3 regions of the Sporosarcina sp. OR05 genome follow, and region 1 is predicted to be linked to each of the others. Evidence: riboswitches for the same ligand, from Rfam matches in the RefSeq annotation. Region 1 holds a riboswitch; each other region holds the start of a gene.
What was found. Region 1 has a riboswitch for S-adenosylmethionine ahead of NRI27_RS12170 (O-acetylhomoserine aminocarboxypropyltransferase/cysteine synthase family protein). Riboswitches for the same ligand answer to the same signal wherever they lie in the genome.

Region 1 (8,028 bases):
AATCCGTTTGGGCAAAAACACAGATCGTCCTGAATTTTCAACCGTGACGTGGATTGCTATGCTATTTTCTGCCGGGATGGGGATTGGCCTCGTATTTTACGGAGCTGCAGAACCTTTATCACACTATGCAATCAATCCAGCGACGAAGGAACCGAACACGGATGCAGCATTCAAGGAAGCATTGCGTGAATCGTTCTTTCACTGGGGCTTACACGTATGGGCCATGTACGGTATTGTCGCATTGGCACTTGCCTATTTCCAATTTCGAAAAGGCGAACCGGGGTTAGTTTCAGCAACATTGAAGCCGATATTCGGTAAAAAGATGGAAGGCTCTTGGGGTACACTTGTGGATGTACTTGCCGTTTTTGCAACTGCTTTTGGCGTTGCGACAACGCTCGGCTTCGGTGCTGTTCAAATTAACGCAGGACTGAACTATTTGTTTGGATTCGAAATGGGGATCACTTCGCAATTCATCATTATTGCAGTCGTCACTGTATTATTCATCATGTCGGCTTGGACTGGAATTAGTAAAGGAATTAAATACTTGTCCAACACAAATCTTGTTCTAGCAATTGCATTGCTTGTATTTGTGGTCGTTTTAGGACCGACACTACTCATTTTCAACATGTTTACGGATTCCGTCGGTGGTTACTTGACCGATCTCGTGCAAATGAGTTTTCGAACCGCTCCTTTGAATGAAGGCAATCGTGAATGGCTGGATATGTGGACAATTTTCTATTGGGCATGGTGGATTTCGTGGGCTCCATTCGTCAGTATGTTCATCGCCCGGGTATCAAAAGGACGTACAATCCGTGAATTCATGATTGGTGTATTATTGGCTCCGACTTTATTATGTATGATTTGGTTCTCTTCTTTTGGTACGACAGCCATTACTGCACAAAAAGAAGGGATAGCAGACTTATCAAAGTCGTCCATTGAACTTGTTGTATTTGATATGTTTGGTACGATGCCATGGTCCTTCTTCATTTCGTTAATTGCCATCTTGCTCATTGCTTCCTTTTTCGTTACGTCCGCTGACTCAGCGACATTCGTATTAGGTATGCAATCGACATATGGCTCTTTGACACCACCGAATAGTGTAAAAATCATTTGGGGCGTCATCCAATCTTCCATTGCATTGATTTTGCTCTCTGTCAATGGATTGACCGCGTTGCAAAACACAATCATTATTGCAGCGTTGCCATTCTCTTTCATTATCTTGCTAATGGTTGTATCGCTCATTAAAGATATGAATGCAGAATTGAAGCTTTCTAAAACAAAGAAATAATAGCAAAACCGCGTGGAGCCAAGGCCTAAGCCTCTTGCTTTCACGCGGTTTTTTTCACTTTATCGTTAGCTTAGAACAGGAACTGGCTTTAGCTGACGTATTATATGCACAAGATCTGCGACCATGGCGCTGCCGGTAGGATACATCCCTGCTCCTGGACCAATTAACGTCAACTTCCCTAAATAATCCGTTTCGACGATAATCGCATTATCGACGCCATCAATTGCATAAAAAGGATGTTCAGCGTCTAATAGGACTGGACCTACTTTACCTGACAACTTCCCCTCATCGTCAATTCGGATGTCCGCTACGTGACGATAGCGAAGTTCAGCTTTTGAAGCTTCCAACACATCGTCGGTTTGGATATGATCAATCCCAACGACTGACACTTCTTCCCATTCAGGCTGTTCATCAAACGCTAATGAGCTGACAACCATTAATTTATAAAACGCATCAAATCCACTTATATCATCTGTCGGATCTGCTTCAGCAAACCCCTTTTTTTGAGCATGATGAAGGGCTTCTTCAAAAGTAACTCCTTCATCTCGCATCGCAGTCAAGATAAAATTAGATGTCCCATTTAAAATGCCCTGCACCCGATGGACACGATCCCCCGCCAACAGATTTTCGATTGTCCGGATAATTGGAATACCACCAGCCGTTGTCGCTTCGAAACCGACTTGTACGTCTCTGAATTCTGCGTGTTTCAATAAAGCTGGGCCATGTTTGGCAAACATCTTTTTATTAGCCGTAATGATATGGATTCCCTTTTCAATCGCCTGCGACAAATACGTGTACGCCGGCTCTTCATCCACAATTGCCTCAAAAATGATATCGATTTCTGGATCGTTCAAGATGTCGTCAATCGAATATGTTACGAGGACACTCGGAGCGACCGCCCTGTTCTTTGTAACGTCTCTTACTAAAATAGAAGCAATTTCAATCGTATAGCCTGTATGTTGTTTCAATTGCTGCCTTTTTTCGTTTACGATCTTATAAACGCCTTCTCCGACAGTTCCGAAGCCGATTATAGCGGCTTTTATTGACGGTATGCCGCCACCTCCCTATAATCTTTCGCTGCTGTAGCCTCTTTTCCTTGTCATGTACTAAAGAAAAGGAGACCTCCCCCTTATCGCTGCGTCACAGGTACCGCTTTTGCAATTGCCTGTTCAAGATCAGCAATAATGTCTTCAGGTGATTCAAGACCAACCGATAGGCGAATCAACTCTTCAGGCACACCTGAATTTTTCAAGTCCTCTGCAGAGAGTTGCTGATGCGTCGTAGAAGCCGGATGGATAATGAGAGACTTTGCATCACCCACATTCGCCACATGAGACCAAAGGGTAATGTTGTCAATCACTTTACGACCTGCTTCACGCCCGCCTTTGATGCCGAAAACAATAATTGAGCCGAAGAATCCATTCTTCAAGTATTTCTTCGCATTCTCATGTGTCGGATGGTTTTCAAGGCCTGCATATGTCACCCATTCAACAGACGGATGAGCCTGTAAGAACGCGGCAACTTTTTGCGCATTTTCGTTATGACGCGGAATTCTTAAGTGCAAAGTTTCTAGACCTTGCAGGAAGTTGAATGCACTATCCGCATCTAAGCAAGGGCCGAAATCACGTAACAATTGCACACGAAGCTTTGTCGCAAACGCTGCAGTTGCTGCATCAATACCATAACGTAGACCATTGTAAGTACCATCTGGTTCTGTGAAACCTGGGAACTTGCCTCGTGTCCAGTCGAATTTCCCTGCATCTACGACGACACCACCAATTGTTGTACCATGTCCTCCAATCCATTTTGTCGCAGAATGAATGACTACGTCTGCACCAAATTCGATTGGATTTGATCCGTATGGGGATGCAAATGTGTTATCAATGAGGAACGGTATTTCGTTTTCATGGGCAATGTTAGCGACCGCTTCAATGTCGAGCACCTGTAGGCTCGGATTTCCAATTGTTTCAGCAAAAATGGCTTTCGTTTTATCCGAAATGGCCGCGCGGAAGTTCTCAGGATCCGCAGCGTCAACAAATTTCACAGTAATTCCGTAACGAGGGAGTGTCACGGCGAATAAATTATACGTACCACCATATAAATTGCTTGCTGCAACAATTTCATCTCCTGCACCTGCAATATTTAAAATGGAAAATGCAATAGCTGCCATTCCTGAAGAGAGCGCAACTGCAGCAGTGCCTCCTTCGAGTAACGCGACGCGTTCTTCAAAAACAGAGACCGTCGGATTTGTAATGCGCGTGTAAATATTGCCTGCTTCTTGCAAGCCAAAAAGGTTTTGGGCGTGTTCAGTATCGCGGAAAACAAAAGCGGTTGTACGGTGAATCGGCACTGCGCGTGAACCTGTGTGAGGATCCGGCTTTTGGCCACCGTGTAAAAGAAGAGTTTCAGGTTGAAGTGAGTTGTTCGTCATTGTCATTACCTCCAAAAGTTTTTTTAAGATGAATGAGTTCGATGCGGAGGCGATGGGGTTTTAGGAATAAAAAAATAACCCCTTTCGCTAAGAAGAGGGTTACGCTTACGCTTATTCCTCCCCTTATCTTTCAGTCCGTTCGCACGAATCTGTAGGAAGTAGCACCTTTGCAAGTTCATCACTTGCCGGTTGCCGGGCATCGCAGGGCCTAGTCCCTCCGCCGCTCTTGATAAGAGTATGGGTATTCAGTTTTTCATCTTGTGCTACAGTATAGGCTTCTTTTTTTTCAATGTCAAGTAGTTTTATAGAATTTTTCTGAACCTTGTATTTACACTGAGTGTTATGATAGGGGTATGTTATTTTACTAACAACGACTTACCTTTCTAGTGTGTACGTCTATTTTTAATTTGGAGGAATTCCTATGACAATATGGATTATCGGCATCATTCTATTTGGTTACTTGGTTGGCTGCCTACATGGATCGACGGTAGCGCAATGGTTTTCTGGGGTTAATCTAAAAGAATCCGGTGTGAAAAATGCAGGTGCATCGAATGCTACAATCGTATTAGGCAAACGGTTTGGCGCACTTGTCGCAATTATTGATATCGGCAAAGGAATTTTTGCAATCCTTGCCGTGCGCTTTATTGCCGAGCGTGTAGGTTTTTCAGTTGAGTCATTAACTGCCCTATTATTTTTGGTAAGTGTGGCAGTCGTTTTCGGCCACAATTTTCCGTTTCATATGAAATTCAATGGCGGGAAAGGGACTGCTACCATTATCGGAGTGTTATTTGCTCTTGACTGGCGCTTCGGTCTTGCAGGACTTCTTTTATTTATAATCTTTGCATTGCTCACAGACATTCTTGTGTTTGGCGTCCTGATGCTGTACGGAACATTTCTCGCTGCTGCCATCTGGATGGTCGGTGTTTGGCCAATTGTAATCGCTATTGCCCTTTTCGTGATGGCTATTTGGAAGCACGGAGAAAACATTCAACGGATACGTAATGGAACCGAACCAAGGATTCGTGCGGTTTTCAAGAAGAAGTGAGCAATCCTTAAATATAAAAACCCGTATGAAGACAAGTATCACGAACTTGTTTTCATACGGGTTTATATTATTTTTTAATAAAATCAAACGAGAAATTCCAGTGAGTTCATCGTTTAAGATATTCTTTTAACTCTTTTTCGATGTCTTAAGCGAGTACTGCACCAGTGGCTATTGGTATGAAGATCAATGAGCAAGTCGTTCCTTATGGGGCAGGTGAATGGGATACTCTTCTTGATGGCTCTCTTTACGTTTCAACAACTGGTACTAGTACACCAACAGTTACTTCAGGAGGCGGGGATCTTCGGGTTTGTATAGGCGGTGTTGACGCAGGTAATACAATAAACTTCTCAGTTGTAAAAGCGTCTACGAAGCAAATAATTGTCCATTTATTTGATGTAAACACTGGTTCTACAGAATCTGAATATAAGTGTTTGCCTAAATTTGATGTAAGACCTTATGTTGATAGTAATGGAAAGTTTGATTTATATGTTACAGCAAAAGGGAGATACAGTGACGTAATTCGTATAGTGATAGAGGATTGAGAAAGGTTAATTGTCTCCTGAAATTTGTACATCAACGGTAAATGGATTAAAATTATTGTTCTTGGAAGCAATATTTACAATGTCTTGGATGTCTTTTATGACTTTTTCATCTATTTGATTTATGTTTTTCAAATAAACAGCGATAATTTGTTTATCGGGAGAATCTACTAAAAAACCAAGCGAGCTGGTAGGGTCATAGCCTTTTTCGCTTATAGCTTGTAAAACCTCAGAAGCAAAGCCTGTGTTCTGCAGTTTGTCTGAAAATTCATTAGCGTAGACTTGCTTAAGTTCATTTTGGGAAGACTGGACAGCTAAAGGAGATTCACTTTTTACAAAAAACGTGATTAATATTACTCCTATTATTCCTAAAACGAGCATTGATGATTTGACCAAAAGGGGTTTTGTCATGAGATGCCTCCTTGAAAGTGATGGTAAATAATATGCTAAACCAAAAGAAAAAAACCATTTTTTTAAAAAATGGGGTTTTTCTCCGTTAAGCGTCCCTACTAAGAAGGGGGGCAACGCAAGTCGTACTTTTTATCGTAGGAGCCTTTTTTGAGGATGGTTCATTCTGTTAGTTTTGCAAGTTAAATAGAGTAATCAACTGTAGAAGATAAATTCAGACTCTTTTCAGATATACCTCAGCCAAATCAATTCGACCGCTGCCATGGCCAAGATAATTCTGGATCTGGTCCATCGCTGCTGAAACTTCTCGATACAACGGACGTTCCTCCTGCGTTACGAGGTGGTCTTTACGATAACCCGCTTCTCGGTTTTCGACCATCCGTTGAATCATTGCCCGTCCTTCCCGCGGATCAGCTCCCGTACCTGTACCTCATATTTCTTTGTATGGCACTCTTCTATAAGTGCCTTTATGTCTATGTACTTTACTCCTGCCAAACGATCAGACGCAAAGGGGCTAAGACCCTCTCGGCTCACGCCGTTCACCCCAGCCTGCGCCTCCCCTTTGAAACAAAAAAAGAAGTAGCAAATGCCACTTCTTTGGAATTCAATCAACACCTAACATCAAATCCTCGTAGGTCAATTTAAAACCAAAGTGGAGAGTTCTTAAAAAAATAAAAGCGAGCAAAATCTGCTCGCTTTTTCTTTGTTAATATTTAGTCATAATACTCCCATTGTCCATTTGGGAATTGACCAGCAATGAGAAGGTAATCTACCCGAGGTTCATTCCGATCGATGTCATCAAAGTAGTTACCATTAAAATAGTCTGTTCCGTGGAAGCTAAGAGTTGTATATTTTACTTTAATTGCATAAAGACCTCGTCGTTGAATATTACTTCTAATTCGGTCGATGACATAATAGCCACCTCTTAACCCATTTATCGTATCCTGTTTTAAAGTATTGTGCATGTTAACAATCTCGGTAGCAATAGCTACTGCTAATCCATAAAGAGTTCCATACTTAGCGATTTTTGGTATTGTGAAGATTGTAGTAACGAGACCATATTGTGCCAGACCAGAATTTAAAAAAGTTTCAATAGAACTAGCGTTTTGCATGTTCCTATCAATAGCATCTGCCACAAGGTTATTTAAAACTCGCAAAGCATGTAATTGAGCATCTGTGTATGTCGCTGTAATGATTTTTAAATTCGACATAATTATTTCCTCCCTTTTAATTTTAAAATGTTCTTCAGAAGCGCTTCTAGTATATAAAGGGGAGTTCGCGATTTAAAAAACAACCTCTTACGCAAAAAATATTTTATAATGTTAGAAAGGGGAGGGAAAATCATTGAAGAATAAAAGGTATATAATAATTTTATTTACAGCGATTGTACTACTGAGTGCTATTTTTGGGGTTAAATACATTAATAATTTACCTAAAGAAACAACATGGGGAGAAATGCTAACTAAAATATTTAGTAAAAATAATTCAACAGTTATAGGATTAACAATAACAGAGGAAACCCCTGATTCTTACACTGATGTCAAAATAACTGACGAACAAACCATAAAAGATATTTTAGAAGGTCCTGCGAAGACAAAATTAAAAGAGGCAGATGTACATCTGGGACCCGACGCTAGAAAATACCTTGTAATCTTTCGTACAGATACAGGAGGAGATAGCGTTTACATGAATTTGAGTGAAAATCTCATTCATTTTCATGGTAGTGGAATTTCGTATGAAACTGATGATGACAGTGTTTTTGGAGTTATACACGAGGCGTTCATAACAAATAACAATTAAAACAAAGAAGCAGCTAATTCAGTTGCTTTTTTTATATAAAAAATCCAATTCTTTTTTTACAAGTCTTTTTAAAAAAAATAAAATTGATAGAATTTTAATGAGGGGTTGTTTTTTCCTGTCTAAAAACCCCTTTATTAATAAAGAGGTATTTTGGGTATTTGGTGAATTTTCATCGAATATTCATTTTTTTACCCTAATACACGAACATAAGTTTGCTTTCTTGCTGAAAAAGGGGGATGTAGATGGAGAATGTTGCTATTGCTAAAGAAAACAAATTGATAGAAAGCTTTCTATCAGAAAAAGAACATGAAGGTATACACAAAGACTATATAAATGAACCTTCTAAAGAAAATAAGGATAAGTTAGAAAAAGCTTTTAAACAATACTACAAAATTGTAAGAGCTATCTCGTATTTTGAAAAAGTTATTCGTTTTGAATCGAAACACATTGACCGAAGATTACGAACTCATAATCAACGATACCAACTAATCTTGGACAAGCAGGTAGATGTTGATAA
Region 2 (8,028 bases), on a different contig from region 1:
CAGTAAGACGGGGACGTTAAAGATCGTGTCCTCATGAATATTAATAGACTTCATCATCGCTTGTAGCTCACGATACCAAGAAGCAACAACTGTGGAACTATAATGCCTATCGTTTTGAAACTCGACATACATATCATAGTTGCGCGTCAACAATTCAATCGTCACGTCATGCTTCACTTTCATGGAGCTCGACAACTTTGTTAACATCCCTGAAAGTCTCGGGGGTTGATGGGACAGTGCTAGCCATGGAGAACTGAGGATTACGCCCGCACATTCCAGTTTTTCTTTTTGCAAAATGTCCATAACCAATGTTGCACCGAGACCATGCCCTACTACAAAAAGAGGCAAATTGTCTTGCAATGCTACTTCTATTAATTTCTTAATGTGCTCTATGTAAGAAGCAAACGATTCATCATGCGTCTTTCTTCCACTTTCGGCACCATGTCCAGGCAAGTCAGTCGTGACAACATGAAAACCGCCATTACGCAGCTTTTGAATGAGCCATGCATACCTCCTATGATGTTCATATGCACTATGGACAATGACGACGACTGCTTTTGGCTGTCCTTCCGCTTCCCATTTCCACATGCGTCTCACCTCCGTTCCTTTCGCTACAAGAAAGAGATTCCCTTTCTGTACGGAAAGGATTTATGATACGATAAATTATACACGATTTTAAGGAAAGAGGAGATGTTGATGATTTATCCATACAATGGAAAGTCACCACAAATCGATCCTTCTGTCTATGTGGCAGAATACGCGACAATTACTGGGGATGTCACGATTGGCGCAAACAGTTCGATTTGGTTTAATACGGTCATTCGTGGTGATGTTGCGCCAACAATTATTGGTGAACGAGTTAGCATTCAAGACCTCAGTTGTCTTCATCAAAGTCCAGGGAAGACACTACTCATTGAAGACGATGTAACAGTTGGCCATAAAGCATTATTACATAGCTGTATTATTCGAAAAGGAGCGCTCATTGGAATGGGTTCCATTATTCTCGATGGTGCTGAAATTGGTGAAGGTGCCTTCATCGGCGCAGGAGCGCTTGTTCCTCCGGGTAAGAAAATCCCACCTGGTTGCCTTGCATTAGGGTCTCCTGCCAAAGTTGTCCGCGATTTAAATGAAGAGGATCGCAAAGAAATGGAACGCGTTGTCAACAGTTACATCGAAAAAGGGCAAATATATAAGCAAATGCAAAAGTAAACGGGTCGTTAGAGACGAATTGTGATAGCTTGTAACATTAAAATACCATTTAAGACTGAAACAGGTGCTGCTCACTCGAGCTGCACCTTTATTTCTTAACTGCTACTAATAGGATGATAATCGCTGCTATGCTAACTAGTGCTATCCCGCCAATGACCAATAATAATAAAATGCTCAAAGCCAACTACACCCCTCACCCTCCTCCGACTTATAGATTTAGACGCTTTGCTAATGGAATAGTTTCCTACTATTACGGTGTCCACTGTAGCCAAAAAAACCGAGAAGCAAGGATGCTTCCCGGTTTGTAGATACTTATTGCGTGACAACGCCAGCTTTTTCCACTAACGCAGCCGCTTTATCTGTTTGTTCCCATGGCAATTCGATATCCGTACGCCCAAAATGTCCATAAGCAGCTGTTTGTTTGTAGATTGGACGACGAAGGTCAAGCATTTTAATGATGCCTGCTGGACGAAGGTCGAACAATTCTCGAACAATTTCAACGAGCTTGCTTTCAGCGACTTTTCCTGTGCCGAATGTATCGATGGAAATGGATACTGGCTTAGCAACACCAATTGCATATGCGAGTTGCACTTCACAACGTTCAGCCAATCCTGCTGCTACGATATTTTTTGCCACATAGCGTGCCGCGTAAGATGCAGAGCGGTCCACTTTTGTCGCGTCTTTCCCTGAAAATGCACCGCCACCATGACGGGCGTAACCGCCATACGTATCAACGATGATTTTCCGTCCTGTTAGACCAGCGTCCCCTTGAGGTCCACCGATAACGAAACGGCCAGATGGATTAATGAAGTATTTTGTTTCATCATCTAACAATTCCGCAGGGACGACTGGCAGAATAACATGCTCTTTTATTTCTTTTTGTATTTGTGCAAGTGGCGTATCCGGGTGATGTTGTGTTGAGATAACAATTGTATCGATGCGAACTGGTTTGTCGTTTTCGTCATACTCAACGGTCACTTGCGTTTTACCGTCCGGACGTAAATAGGAAAGAATTTCTTCTTTACGCACGTACGCTAGTCTACGTGAAAGTTTATGGGATAAACTAATTGGCAACGGCATGAGTTCAGGTGTTTCATTACACGCAAAACCGAACATTAATCCTTGGTCCCCAGCTCCAATTGCTTCAAGTTCCTCATCTGTCATTGTTCCTTCACGCGCTTCAAGTGCTTGGTCGACACTTGCTGCAATATCCGGTGACTGTTCATCGATCGATGTCAAGACGGAAGATGTCTCCCAATCGAAACCAAATTTAGCACGCGTGTACCCAATTTCCTTCACAGTATCACGAACAACTTTTGGAATATCCACATACGTTGTTGTAGTAATTTCCCCAATGACGAGCACGAGACCAGTTGTAATGGTCGTTTCACACGCAACACGTGCATTCGGGTCTTCTTCAAGGATTGCATCCAAAATGGCATCCGAGATTTGGTCACACATTTTGTCAGGATGTCCTTCAGTTACCGATTCTGATGTAAACAAACGGCGATTAGTCAATGTAATTTCCTCCTTAACAGCTTGCAAATATTGATACGGTACTCTATTTGTCCCAGTTTTGTTCCACGCCTGAAGAGAGTCGACGTCAACATACACAAGGATTAAGGGCATATAAAATCGATTAGGCCTCGGCAAATTTTGACTTCCGCCGTAGGCTTATATTTATTTAGTAGGCATTTCAAACGCCAGCTAGAGGTTCGTTGACCGTCTTACACGTCTCTCCCTCTACAATCATTGACATAAAGCTAAATAAATATAAAAAGCCCTTCGCTCACGTAAATACATGAGGAAAGGCATGATTTCAAAAGCAGCACCTTTCACTCTTATCGTCCAAGGAATCGTACCTTGCTCCAGGTTTGGCACCTTTTCGCAGACAATGTCCGCGCAGGTTGCCGGGCTTCATAGGGCCTGTCCCTCCGCCAGCTCGGGATAAGAGTATCCGTTCATTTACCTATGCTACGAAAAAGATTGGATTTTGTCAAATCTTTTCTGAGTTTAGTGCTTGAGTTTTTAATTAGTATAGATTATTATTCTAAATGTGTTATACTATTTACGGAAATGTGATGAAACCCACACGATGGGATTACATGCAAAGGACGGTAAGATACTATGATCTCAGCGAAAATTGAAAATGGACTAAACGAGTTGCTCTCAGGCAACAACGTCAATGTACAGCCTTCAGTGGCGGAATTGGTTGAAAAGGCGACTGCTCGCGGAGAAGCGAAACTTTCATCAGATGGCGCAATTACTGCAAAAACTGGAAAGTACACTGGCCGTTCACCAGAAGATAAATATATTGTAGAAGAAGCTTCAACAAAAGATAAAATCGATTGGGGCAAAGTGAATCGCCCGATCTCATCTGAAATTTTCGATTCCCTATATACGAAAGTACTAAATCACTTGAAAACGAAAGACGAATTGTTCGTATTCAAAGGCTTTGCAGGTGCAGATAAAGACTCTCAATTGTCACTTCAAGTGATTAATGAATACGCGTGGCAAAACTTGTTTGTCCACAATCTATTCATCCGCCCAACTGCGGAAGAGTTGAAAACACACGAAGCACAATTTACGATTCTTGCTGCTCCATCTTTCAAAGCAGATCCTGCTGTTGACGGCACAAAATCCGAAACATTTATCATTGTATCACTTGAGAAGCGAATTGTGTTAATTGGTGGCACAGAATATGCTGGAGAAATGAAAAAATCTATTTTCTCTGTTATGAACTACTTGCTTCCTGAACAAGGAATTCTTCCAATGCATTGCTCCGCAAACGTTGGAGAAGAAGGCGACGTAGCTTTATTCTTTGGATTATCAGGTACTGGTAAAACTACCCTATCAGCAGATGCTCACCGTAAATTGATCGGTGATGATGAGCACGGTTGGTCAGATAATGGCGTATTCAATATCGAAGGTGGATGTTACGCGAAATGTATCAATTTATCACAAGAAAAAGAACCTGAAATCTTTGGTGCAATCCAATTTGGTTCAGTTTTAGAGAACGTAGTGGTAGACGAAGAAACACGAGTACCGGACTATGACGATAATTCATTGACTGAAAACACACGTGCGGCATATCCGATCCACAACATTGAAAACATCGTGACACCTTCTGTCGCTGGTCATCCGAAAGCAATCGTATTCTTGACTGCGGACGCATTCGGCGTATTGCCTCCAATCTCTAAATTGACGAAAGAGCAAGCGATGTACCACTTCCTAAGTGGCTTCACGTCCAAACTTGCAGGAACAGAGCGTGGTGTCACATCACCAGAAGCGACATTCTCAACTTGTTTCGGATCTCCTTTCCTACCATTGCCAGCAACTGTGTATGCTGAAATGCTAGGAAAGAAAATTGACAAACACGATGCACAAGTATTCCTCGTCAATACAGGCTGGACAGGTGGCGTTTACGGCGTCGGACAACGTATGTCGTTAAAACACACACGTACAATGGTTCGCGCTGCAATCGCAGGTGAATTGAATGACGTTGAATACGAAATCAACGAAGTATTCGGTTTGGCTATGCCAAAAGCAATCGAAGGTGTTCCAACAGAAGTGTTGAACCCGCGCAACGCTTGGGCTGATCCAGCAGCATACGACGAAAAAGCAAACGAACTTGCGGACTTGTTCCGTGAAAACTTCAAGAAGTTCGGTCACGTTTCAGAAGAAATCACGCTTAAAGGTGGACCAACTGCTTAATAAATACCGAAAAATCCAAGTGCTCATTGCGAGCCTTGGATTTTTTGTTTGTTATAGTGTATTTCTCAACTCAACTAGTTGTAAAACTAGTATTTAACGTAGATTTGTTCAGGGGACCCCATTCACGCTAAGAATATCCACTGTATCTTTGTAAACCGATATACAATTCTAATCCCTGTTTCTATCTTTACATCCTGCTAGTTTCATCTCTCTTATTCGCGATCTCATCAGCACGGTTTGCTATTTCGCGTTTCAACACTTTTGTTCGTCTGTATGCAAGGTTCCATTTACTGACGAGCTGTTGAAATAGTTCTTTGAAATTTTCATATGGTGGATTCTGAAGCTTTTTTACTGCTGTTGAATTTTTAACTGATGCCAAGTCGATGGAATTCTTATTTAAAAATAGCCAATAAACAAGCCTGTGTCTTTGAATACATATTGTTTTGTGATGGACAATAGGGTAAAGTTAACATAATTTTATAAATATAACTAGATAAGCATTGCAAATCAATCATAGTCATTTGATTCCTAACAATATCCGTGACGTTTGATACATCCTACATAAAAAATAGGGAGGGTTATTCATCAAAAGGATTTTATTTTCAAGTGTAATCTGTCTCTTGTTCTTAACGGGTTGCAGTAATTTGTCAGCCACAAGTGAGGAAACAACTAGGTTTCCTGGCCATAAAAGCGCGTGGGAAGATCCTATAAATATTACACAAGAGGATGCAGAACGAATCGCATTAGATCAAGCTAAATTAGATGGACACGACTCACCTAAAATTTCTTCCGACTGGAATACAATGATGCAAAGTGTATACTCTATAAAATATGAACGGGATGTTTTAGTATATAGAATCCATGTAAATTCTGCTGAAGGACCTGCTAAAGAGTACTTATTCGATGTTTTATACTATATAAGTACTAATAGTGGAGAAATAATTGTTTCAAATCATTAAATATTGATTAATAGACTTATAACAAAAAAGTCATGTTCTGTGATATAACGTCAGAACATGACTTTTTATTGATTTTCGTATCATCTATCCACTCTAACAAAATGGAAGTAAGAATGGTTGGTTTGGGCGTGGGAAGGCTTGTTTTACACGATTTCCATGAGTAAAAGGTGATATACTAGGACATCACCCATCTACTCCCCCTATTGAAGATCTCTTTTACTAAACATTTTCATCCCGAATGCTATCAAGACGATTCCGAGTAGTACGACCAAACTAGCTATTGTACCATTCACCTGTTCAATCGGCACCTTTGGGACATAGCCGAAGGGAGATAGCTTGCCTAGCCAGTCTGGGAATTGCAGCAGACCGCCCATATAGACGACAATAAAAGAATAGATCAAATAGACCCATATCGCGTTTGAGCGCGACGGCAACAGCCCAATTAGAAGGACTACCATCCCAATCATCACAAGAATCGCAGGGACATTTACGTATACCGCTTTCAGTAACAAACCAATCGACAGATTTTCTGTTAATACGGCAGAACTAGCACTCCATAATCCAAGAGCACCCACACCTAACATGACGATGGAAGTTAGAAAGGATAATAGGACGTATTCGCTCAGTAATCGAATCCTTGAAACCGAGCGACTGAGTATTGCATCTAACCGTCCTTTCTTTTCCTCACGTCTCACTTTAAGCATGACCATTAAGACAGGAATTGTACCAATCATGGCGATGACCGACATGAGCATCGGAATGAATTGTTCCAGTAATGAGAACCCTTCTACAGGCTGTAGCATTTGTGCGAGCATTTCATTTTCCAAGAAAAATGATTCCAAGTCTCCTAAGACGGATCCATATGAAAGACCTAGAACGAACATACCGATTGCCCACGAATAGAGGGCTGTTCTCTGGAGCCTGAAAGCAAGGCCAAATGAAGTTTGCAGGAAAACAGAGGCACTTTTCCTCCCTCTCCTCGCTCGTATGTATCCTGCCCCTAGATCACGTAAAGCGTGCAAGTAGAAGGCAATACAAGCGATCACTAATGCGCCTGCCAACGTAAGCACAATTGGCCACCAATAATTATTCACAAATACTTCTGCTGCTAACACCCAACCTAGAGGTGAGAACCAGGAAAGAATAGCGTTTCCTGCGTCTCCGACAGCTCGAAGCAAATAAGCTAATCCAAGGATTGAAAATGACAAACCAATCGTACCTCTCGCACTTTCAGAAAGCTGGGCAAAGAGAGCAGTAACTACTCCAAAGAAAATTCCAGTTACACCTAACGCTGCACCGTACAGCATTGAACCGACTAGATCGATACTTTCAATCTGTAAAGCGAGTAGACCAATTGCTGTTACGATCGCTAACAATACGTTGAAAGCTCCATTTAGTAACAGTGTCGCCCCAATATTTGTTAACCCACCGACTGGCAATGCCCGAAGCAATTCGAAACGACCATCTTCTTCCTCTGCTCTTGTATGTCGGTTGACAAACAAAATACTCATAATGGCAACTGCCACTGCTGTAAACAACAACATTTGATGAGCAAGCATCGCGCCAGTTGTATAGGCATCTAGTCCGTATCCTTTTCCTATCATTGCCGACATGGCTGGATTTTTCATTGTTTCTGCAATGGCTTGTCGCTCTTGTTCAGTTTGATAAAGACCTGTAAACGAAATCGCGGTCAACCATGTCAGCGCACTTATTGAAAATAGCCACACGAATAACCTGACACGATCTCTACGGAGGATAAACCGACTCATTGTGAATAGATTCCTAAACATCTCGGTTCGCATTAGGAATCAGCCCCTTCATAATGGCGCATGAACAAATCCTCCAGTGTCGGCGGGGCACTTTCCAATGAAACAATTCCAAATGTGCTGATCGTTGCCATTACATGCTCCATTACATCAGCATCTACTTGAAATGAATAAGCATTTCCAGTTTGATTGATTTGGTGAACTCCCTGCATTGTATGAAGGGCAGTAAGGGGCTCTCTCGTTTGAACGACAAGATGTACACGGGTTAAATGACGTAATTCATCCAATGTACCGGCTTCTATAATTTCGCCTTGACGGATGATGGCAACCTTGTCACAAAGTCGTTCTACTTCGGATAAAATATGACTGGATAAGAAAAT
Region 3 (8,028 bases), on a different contig from region 1:
CCTGGCACTTCGTGGTGCAGAAATTCTGCATTCCGTATATTTGTCAAAGGCATAATGCCAATGAAGATTGGGGTTTCCAAATGTTTTGTCGCTTCATAAATGTCCACGATTTTCTCTTTCGTATATACCGGCTGGGTAATGAAATAATCCGCTCCGCACTCAATTTTCTTTTCCAATCGTTGAACGGCCCGGTCCAATACGCGGACGTTCGGGTTAAACGCTGCTGCGACGGAGAATTTCGCTTTTTTCCGTAATGGCTTGCCTGTGAATGAAATGCCTTCATTCAATTGCTTAATCAGTTGTAGCAACTCCATGCTGGATACGTCATACACACTTGTTGCACCTGGGAAGTCGCCAACTTTCGTCGGATCGCCAGTGACAGCTAGAATATCGTGGATGCCGAGTGCATCAAGCCCCATCAAATGCGATTGCAAACCGATCAAGTTATGATCACGGCACGTCAGATGAACAAGTGGACGAACGTTATGTTGCATTTTCATAATTGAACCCATCGCCATATTGCTAATGCGTGGAGAGGCAAGTGAATTATCGGCCATCGTCACGGCATCTACACCTGCATCGTATAATTGGTTGGCGCCGATGAAATATTGTTCGGTTTCCAAATGTCTTGGCGTATCAAGCTCAACGATGACAGTTCGAGTCGTTTTTGCTTTTTCATGTAACGGTTCGTATTTAGCAGGGTCCGCTTCCCGAATAACGATCGGTTTTTCAGGGGTAACGACTTTTTTTGTAATAGGTGCAAGCCCACTCAAATGTTTTTTGGCTGCAGCAATATGTTTTGGTGTCGTTCCGCAGCACCCGCCGATGAGACGAACACCTTCTTCACATAGGAGAGCAGCAGCGCGGCCGAAGTAATCCGCTTCTGATACGTAGACAATGCGGCCGTCTTCCACATCGAGTAAGCTTGCGTTTGGAGCGGCAGAAAGAAACGCTCGTTCAGGCAATGTCACTTTTTCAAATGCTTGGATCGTATGGTAAGGTCCTAAACGACAGTTGACGCCGACAACATCGGCACCGATCGCTTCTAGTTGGTGCAATGCATCATTTAACAGCAAGCCGTTTTGTAAGACACCCGGTTCATCCATAGAAACTTGTGCCACAATCGGTCGATCCGTCATTCTACGAAGTTCTTTAACAACTGTAGAGAGTTCTTCAAAATCGTAATACGTTTCGAGCAGCAAGCCATCAGGATCGCCTGCTAATAATGTATCTGCCTGTTCTCGGACAATCGCTAATACGTCAGCAAGTGAGGCATCACTTTTTCGGATACCACGCAAACCACCGATTGTCCCAAGTACGTATTGGTTGCCTTGTGCAGCTGCACGTTTCGCAATTTGAATGGCTGCCTCGTTAAATTCTTTCACCCGGTTTTCCATACCGTAGCGGGCAAGTTTCAGGGCGTTTGCGCTATATGTATTTGTTTGAATGATATCTGCGCCTGCTGCAATATAGTCAAGGTGGATTTTCTCTATAATTTCAGGTTTCTCAACGTTTAATTCTTCATAGCAAAAATCAATTCCGTGCGAATAAAGCACAGTTCCCATCGCACCATCCGCTACCAATACATTGTTCTTTAGATTCTCAAGTAAGTTCATTGTGAATTCATCCCTTCTTCTAATAAGTCAGACCTGTATGAAAACGAAAAAAGCCTTCTCGAAAAGAAGGCTTTGAAAATGCGATGGCTCGCTACCTTCTCATCTGCCAGGCCGCGAAAGACCTGCTGGAATTAGCACCTGACCGTTAACGGCTGGTTGCTGAAGCTTCTTCGGGCCAGTCCCTCAGCTTCTCTAGATAAGAAAATGATATGCAGTTGTTCGAATAATTTAACACATCATACCGCTAATTGGTCAATCCGTCAATAGGGGTTTCGTTTATCGGGTCTGTTGATTAACCACTTTTACAAGTAGACTTCTTTGAAACCGTTGGCTTGCGTTCCGGCGCACGCTTTCCGCGGGGCACGGGTGAGCCAATCGAACAACGAAGAGTTCGATTTGCCGTATTTCTGCGTACTTTGCAGAAATTAAGGCATCCTTGCTCCCAACGCTACGCTTTTGCTCGCAAAAGCCGTTCTGCGTGACGGCTTTCCCTGCGGGGTCTCACCATTCGTGCTATTCCCCCGCAGGAGTCGGCGCCTGCACTCCAGCCAACTAGTTTGTACCGATAACTTATTTGCCTCTTATCTTTAGAAAACGTTCGCAGGGATTGTAGAAGACGGCGATGTACAAAGGTGAGCTCTCAACGCTAAGCTTTTGTTTGTATAAGTCATACTTCGTTACGGTATTTCCTGCAAGAACAGCGCGAGCTGAAAACCCTGGAATGAGCTAAGTGAAGAAATAAACTGCCGCATTAATTTCTGAAATTAAAGAAATTAAGGTGAAGCTTCCCCTTCACAGTTTCCTTGATTGAAGGTGTGCAAGCGAAACGCGTCCGCTTAGAGAGGAAACTCGATGTTTAATAAGAATTACAAGTGAAATTGTATAGTCTTGTATCCGACAAATTGGCTAATCATGATAGAATGATTGTAGAACAAAGAGTGGAAGGTGAAGGTAGTGAGGATTTTTAAATTTACAGTCCCGATTGCATTATTAGTGGCGGGGATCGCATGGTATATGCTACATAAGAATTTTCAAGAAGTACCAGGTACATCACGTGTGTGGATTACAATTGGAGCTGCCATCTTAAGTGGTGTAATCGCACATTTTTTATTCCCGAAAAGCGAAGATGGTCAATAACGAAGTGAAGTCGATGGTTAACTAACCGTCGATTTTTTTATTTAGGTTAACTGATATAAAAAATAGGTTGACACAAAATGTGTTAACTTTTATTCTGAAATAGATAACTTAACAAATAAGAGGTGTACGATGACAACAACTACAGTGAAACCTAAAAGCACAATGAGTGCATTAAGCCTTGTCTATTGCGGAATGTTTGCCGCATTGATGATGATTGGTGCAAATATTACGTCGTTTGTTCCGTTCTTGGTCGTAGGGGGCGTGCCAATTACGTTACAAACATTCTTTGCAGTTCTCTCAGGACTCATACTGGGAAGCCGCTTAGGTGCGATTTCTATGACAGTTTACATGTTTGTCGGATTAGCTGGAGCACCTGTGTTTGCGAAATTCAATGGAGGATTTGGTGCGATTTTACTGCCAACTTTTGGTTTTATCCTTTCATATATCCTTGTTGCGTATGTGGTAGGTAAAATTGTTGAGAAGAACGGAAGTTTACGAAGCTACGTTTTCGCTAGTCTTTTTGGAATGACAATCAATTATTTAATCGGTACAAATTGGATGTATGCAGCTTATAAACTTTGGGCGGCTGCTCCTGATGTGTTTACATACAAGGTCGCTTGGGCTTGGATGATTCCACCACTACCGAAAGATATTATATTGTCTGTGCTCGCAGGAATTTTTGGGCACCGCATGTATAAAGTATTGAAAGTGAGGCGTACGACGTGACAAATTATGAGGAATGGGCAGAGCGGGTGTTAGCTGGGGGAACGTTGACGGATGAGGAAGGGCTGGCCATTTTAAACAGTCCGGATGAAGACTTATTGCCGCTTTTACACGCATCGTATAAAATTCGAAAGCACTATTATGGCAACAAAGTGAAGTTAAATATGATTATCAATACAAAATCAGGGCTCTGTCCGGAAAACTGTGGCTATTGTGCGCAGTCGATCGTATCAAAAGCACCGATTGAAAAGTATGCGATGATGAAGCAAGAAGAAATTGTGGCTGGTGCTGAACGTGCAGCTTCTGTCAATGCGGGGACATATTGCATCGTGGCGAGCGGCCGGGGACCGGTAAACCGTGAACTAGAGATTGTCATTGATTCCGTTAAGGAAATTAAAGCGAAGCACCAAGACATGACCGTTTGTGCATGTCTCGGTATTCTAAAGCCGGAGCAGGCAAAACGGCTCAAGGAAGCGGGTGTCGATCGGTATAACCACAACATCAACACATCCGCAGCGCATCATGAAAGCATTACAACTTCGCATACGTATGACGATCGCGTGAATACAGTGGAATTGGCAAAAGAAGCGGGCATTTCACCGTGTTCAGGTGTCATAGTTGGTATGCGGGAGACAAAGGAAGACGTACTCGCGATGGCGAGAAGTTTGCATGCGATGGACGCAGATTCGATCCCTGTCAACTTCTTGCATGCCGTAGATGGGACGCCGCTTGAAGGGACGAACGAATTGACGCCGCGCTATTGCTTAAAAGTGTTGTGTCTATTCCGTTTCATCAACCCGACAAAAGAGATTCGGATTTCCGGTGGACGTGAAGTGAATTTACGATCACTTCAACCATTTGGTCTCTATCCGGCGAATTCAATTTTCATCGGCGATTATTTGACGACAGCGGGTCAAGAGAGTGATCGTGATCGGCAAATGCTTGAGGATATGGGCTTTGAAATTGATTTGGAACCGTTGAAGAGAGAAGCTGTGGAATTACGTTAATTATTTTGCTATCTGACAGGTGAGAAAATTGCCTGTTCCAGATAGCTTTTTTCATTCGAATGAAACGAAATGGCTATACATCCGTATAGTAACTTACATACAAATTTATTAAAAGAAGAGAGTGGTTTTATGATCGATTTATTACTATTTTCGATCGCTGCAGGTGTGGCATTTGCGGTCATAGTTGTACCGATCTCTAGTGGATCTTCAGAATCCAATAAAGTTCAATTTAACCGTATCACGGCTATTTTATCTACAACGTTACTACTATCGATACTTACTTTTGGCGTCTATTACCTAATGAATTTAGATCGAAACTGGACGTCGTTATGGGCATTCGTTCTTGTTGCTACACTCGCCGGCGTAGTGTTTGCTACCGGGAGAGAACGGTCTGTCAAAGGTATCTTATTTGTAGGCGCATTGTTAATAAGTGTGTATATTTTGAGTGCACCACTTTTTAATGCTGACCAAAAATTTCAAGCGGTAGAGATGGATCAGCAAGTTGAGATTAAGGCGTTTGATGAAACAAAGACACCAGCAAGTGTACCACCGAAATTTGCAAGAAATAAAATGAAAAAAGCATTTGGGCAAGTGCCGAATACAAGCTTTTACGAGCTGGGTCATTTGCAAATTCAAAAAGTGAATGGGGAGTTTGTGTACATTGCTCCTGTTGAATTCTCGGGTTTCTTTAAATGGTTGAATGGTAAGACAACACCAGGCTATTTCACAATGAGTGCTACGGATTCAGCTGATAACCCTAAGTTTGTGAAGTCGGAAATGGTCTATACGCCTTCTTCGTTTTTCCACAAACAAGTAGAGCGGCATATGCGGATGGAATTCCCAAATCTCATTTTTTACGGGGATGTACAACTTGAAATTGATGACGAAGGTGAGCCGCATTATATTAGGTCTTACGGAGAATTCATCACAGCAAGGAATGGATTTGACGTCCACGGGATTGTAATGGTGGACCCTAAAACTGGGGAAGTGGAGCAGTTTGGATTAAACGAAATTCCTGATTACATCGATGGCGCTGTTTCACCAGAAGCAGTCAGTCTGCAAAATAGTTATTTTGGAAAGTATGTTCATGGTTTCTGGAATTCAATTGTCGGGAAAAAAGATGTGAAATTGCCTTCTGATGAAGGAACTGAATCGAATGTCAGTCCGATCTTCGATGAAAATGGTCATATGTATTATTTTACGGATTTCACAAGTCCAAAAGAAGAAGTTGACTCGATGTTAGGTTATGCTTTAACGGATGGGCGTACGGGCAAAGCGACTTACTACACTGGTAACCTGGAAGAATCGTATATGGATTCACAAGGGGCTCTTCAAATTATTGAGAAGAAATTTATTGAGAAGAAATGGACGGGGGAAATGCCGGTTCTCTACAATTTCTATGGAGAAGCGAGTTGGCTTACGCCAGTACTTGACTCAAACGGTTTCTTACAACATTACTTTATCGTATCGGCTGCTAATCCTGAAATCTCTGTTTTTGCAAACTCACCGAATGAAGCGTTGAAGCTGTACAAAGCAGCTTTACAACGTGGAGGCAGTTCTGTTGATGGTAGTTCAAGTGCAAAAGAAGAAAAGACGGTTGCAACTGTTTTGCGTGTCTATAAGGAACGTGCGGGAGATTTCACCATCGTATCTATCTTGTCGGATGACGGAACGAACTATGTTGTTTCAACTGAAGTAGTTCCTTTAGCAATATATGTGCAAGAAGGAGATCGTTTAGCAATTACGTACTTGGCGACAGGCGAGCTTTTCTTACCAGTCAAAGAGATGACGAACATTACAATCGAGTAATTTGAGATGTGTATAGTTGGAAGGAAAAGTATACAAAAAGAAGGGTGCTCCATGTGCGGAGCGACCCTTCTTTTATTTCTGTATGAATAATTCGCCTTGAGGTCCTAACGGAATACCGAGTAAATACCAAGCGGCGAAAAGAATGATCCACATGATGGCGAACGCAATGGAGTACGGTAACAGTGAAGTCATGAATGTACCGATTCCGATTTTAGAATCGTATTTCTTCGCAAATGTTAACGCGATTGCAAAATAGGCAAGCATTGGTGTAATCGGATTTGTAATGGAATCACCAATCCGATAAGCAGCTTGTGTTAAAGCTGGACTATAGCCCATGATCATGAACATCGGAACGAAAACAGGTGCAAGGATTGCCCACTTTGCAGACGAACTTGCAACTAAGAAATTGATGAGTGCAGCCACGATGATGAATCCGATGAACAAAGGAAGTCCTTTTAAGCCGAGTGCTTGAAGGGTTTCTGCGCCTTTAATCGCGACAATTGGACCGAGGTTACTCCAGTTAAAGTACGCAATCATTTGTGCTGCGACAAATGCGATAACGATATACATGCCCATACCAGACATAGCTTTCGCTAAGTGATCTGCAAAATCTTTAGAGTTATTGACGGATTTGACGATTTTTCCATAAACAATGGATGGTACAAGGAAAACTAGCATCATGATTGGTACTAAGCTGTCCATTAGTGGCGAAGTTGTCAGGCTACCGGTTTCCGGATGTCTCAATAATGCATTTTCCGGAAGAGATAATGCTAAGACAGTCAAGAGGATGACTGCAACAGAAAGTCCAGCCCATTTAAGTCCTTTCTTTTCTAAAGCAGTGACTTCTTCTAATGTTTCAGTGACACCATCATACTTACCGAGGCGAGGCTCTACAATTTTCGTTGTAACGAATACGGCCACAGGGACAAGCAGCAATGCAGAAACGGCTAAAAAGTAATAGTTCATGCCTGGATTGCCAGAATAGGTCGGATCATAAATGTGTGCGCCAATTTCTGTGAATCCATAAACCAGAGGATCCAGTACACTAATAATTAGATTAGCTGAAAAACCGCCTGCGACAGATGCATATGCTGCAGCAAGTCCCGCGATCGGATGTCTGCTAAGTGCAATGAAAATCATCGCAACGATAGGAGGTAGAACAACCATGGCTGCGTCTGCTGTTGCATTCCCTAAAATTGCGACAAGTACAATTGTCGGTAGGATAATCTTTTTAGGTGCATTCAAAATCGTCGTTTTCATGACCGTTCCGATTAAACCTGTCGATTCAGCTAATCCAACGCCTAACATGACGACGAGAACGAGTCCTAGCGGTGGGAAACTCGTAAAATTCTTGACTAAGTTCGTCAAAATCATAATGAGCCCTTCACCATTTAACAAATTGACAACTTTAATCTCTTCGCCCGTTCCTGGATTCGTCGCACTCGTTCCAAGTGCTCCGAAAATTGCCGAACAAAGTAAGATAATACCCGCGATGTAGACAAATAACATAACTGGATCAGGTAGTTTGTTTCCATACTTCTCAATGAAATCAAGGAATCTGTTGAACAATCCCTTCTTTTTTGTTTCGGTTGTAGCGGCCATTTACATTCCCCCTAGATACAGTGCTTCTTTACTGTACCGTATTAAAGAATAACATTCATTATGTCATAGATTCTGAGAAATTCAATAACTTTTTTTGTGGAAAATGGTTTTGTGGCGTTTTGAGAAAGTATGCG

Region 2: another riboswitch for S-adenosylmethionine. It lies ahead of metK (methionine adenosyltransferase); the one in region 1 lies ahead of NRI27_RS12170 (O-acetylhomoserine aminocarboxypropyltransferase/cysteine synthase family protein).
Region 3: another riboswitch for S-adenosylmethionine. It lies ahead of NRI27_RS08850 (bifunctional homocysteine S-methyltransferase/methylenetetrahydrofolate reductase); the one in region 1 lies ahead of NRI27_RS12170 (O-acetylhomoserine aminocarboxypropyltransferase/cysteine synthase family protein).

What each region holds. Positions count from the first base shown of each region.
Region 1 covers NZ_JANKJL010000008.1:506-8,533, reverse strand. The annotation lists gene NRI27_RS12180 (BCCT family transporter) at 1-1,288, shown strand, start outside; gene NRI27_RS12175 (homoserine dehydrogenase) at 1,354-2,340, opposite strand; gene NRI27_RS12170 (O-acetylhomoserine aminocarboxypropyltransferase/cysteine synthase family protein) at 2,418-3,719, opposite strand; SAM riboswitch class I at 3,840-3,955, opposite strand; gene NRI27_RS12165 (glycerol-3-phosphate acyltransferase) at 4,141-4,764, shown strand; gene NRI27_RS12160 (hypothetical protein) at 4,929-5,306, shown strand; gene NRI27_RS12155 (hypothetical protein) at 5,313-5,714, opposite strand; gene NRI27_RS12150 (hypothetical protein) at 5,926-6,102, opposite strand; gene NRI27_RS12145 (hypothetical protein) at 6,425-6,922, opposite strand; gene NRI27_RS12140 (hypothetical protein) at 7,056-7,511, shown strand; gene NRI27_RS12135 (sigma-70 family RNA polymerase sigma factor) at 7,754-8,028, shown strand, end outside.
Region 2 covers NZ_JANKJL010000002.1:19,150-27,177, reverse strand. The annotation lists gene NRI27_RS04365 (alpha/beta hydrolase) at 1-588, opposite strand, end outside; gene NRI27_RS04360 (gamma carbonic anhydrase) at 697-1,209, shown strand; gene metK (methionine adenosyltransferase) at 1,522-2,727, opposite strand; SAM riboswitch class I at 3,048-3,163, opposite strand; gene pckA (phosphoenolpyruvate carboxykinase (ATP)) at 3,337-4,923, shown strand; gene NRI27_RS04345 (hypothetical protein) at 5,568-5,882, shown strand; gene NRI27_RS04340 (ABC transporter permease) at 6,083-7,651, opposite strand; gene NRI27_RS04335 (ABC transporter ATP-binding protein) at 7,684-8,028, opposite strand, start outside.
Region 3 covers NZ_JANKJL010000004.1:82,121-90,148, forward strand. The annotation lists gene NRI27_RS08850 (bifunctional homocysteine S-methyltransferase/methylenetetrahydrofolate reductase) at 1-1,616, opposite strand, end outside; SAM riboswitch class I at 1,713-1,819, opposite strand; gene NRI27_RS08855 (histidine kinase) at 2,571-2,753, shown strand; gene NRI27_RS08860 (biotin transporter BioY) at 2,883-3,479, shown strand; gene bioB (biotin synthase BioB) at 3,476-4,483, shown strand; gene NRI27_RS08870 (hypothetical protein) at 4,613-6,292, shown strand; gene NRI27_RS08875 (AbgT family transporter) at 6,365-7,894, opposite strand; gene NRI27_RS08880 (hypothetical protein) at 8,014-8,028, shown strand, end outside.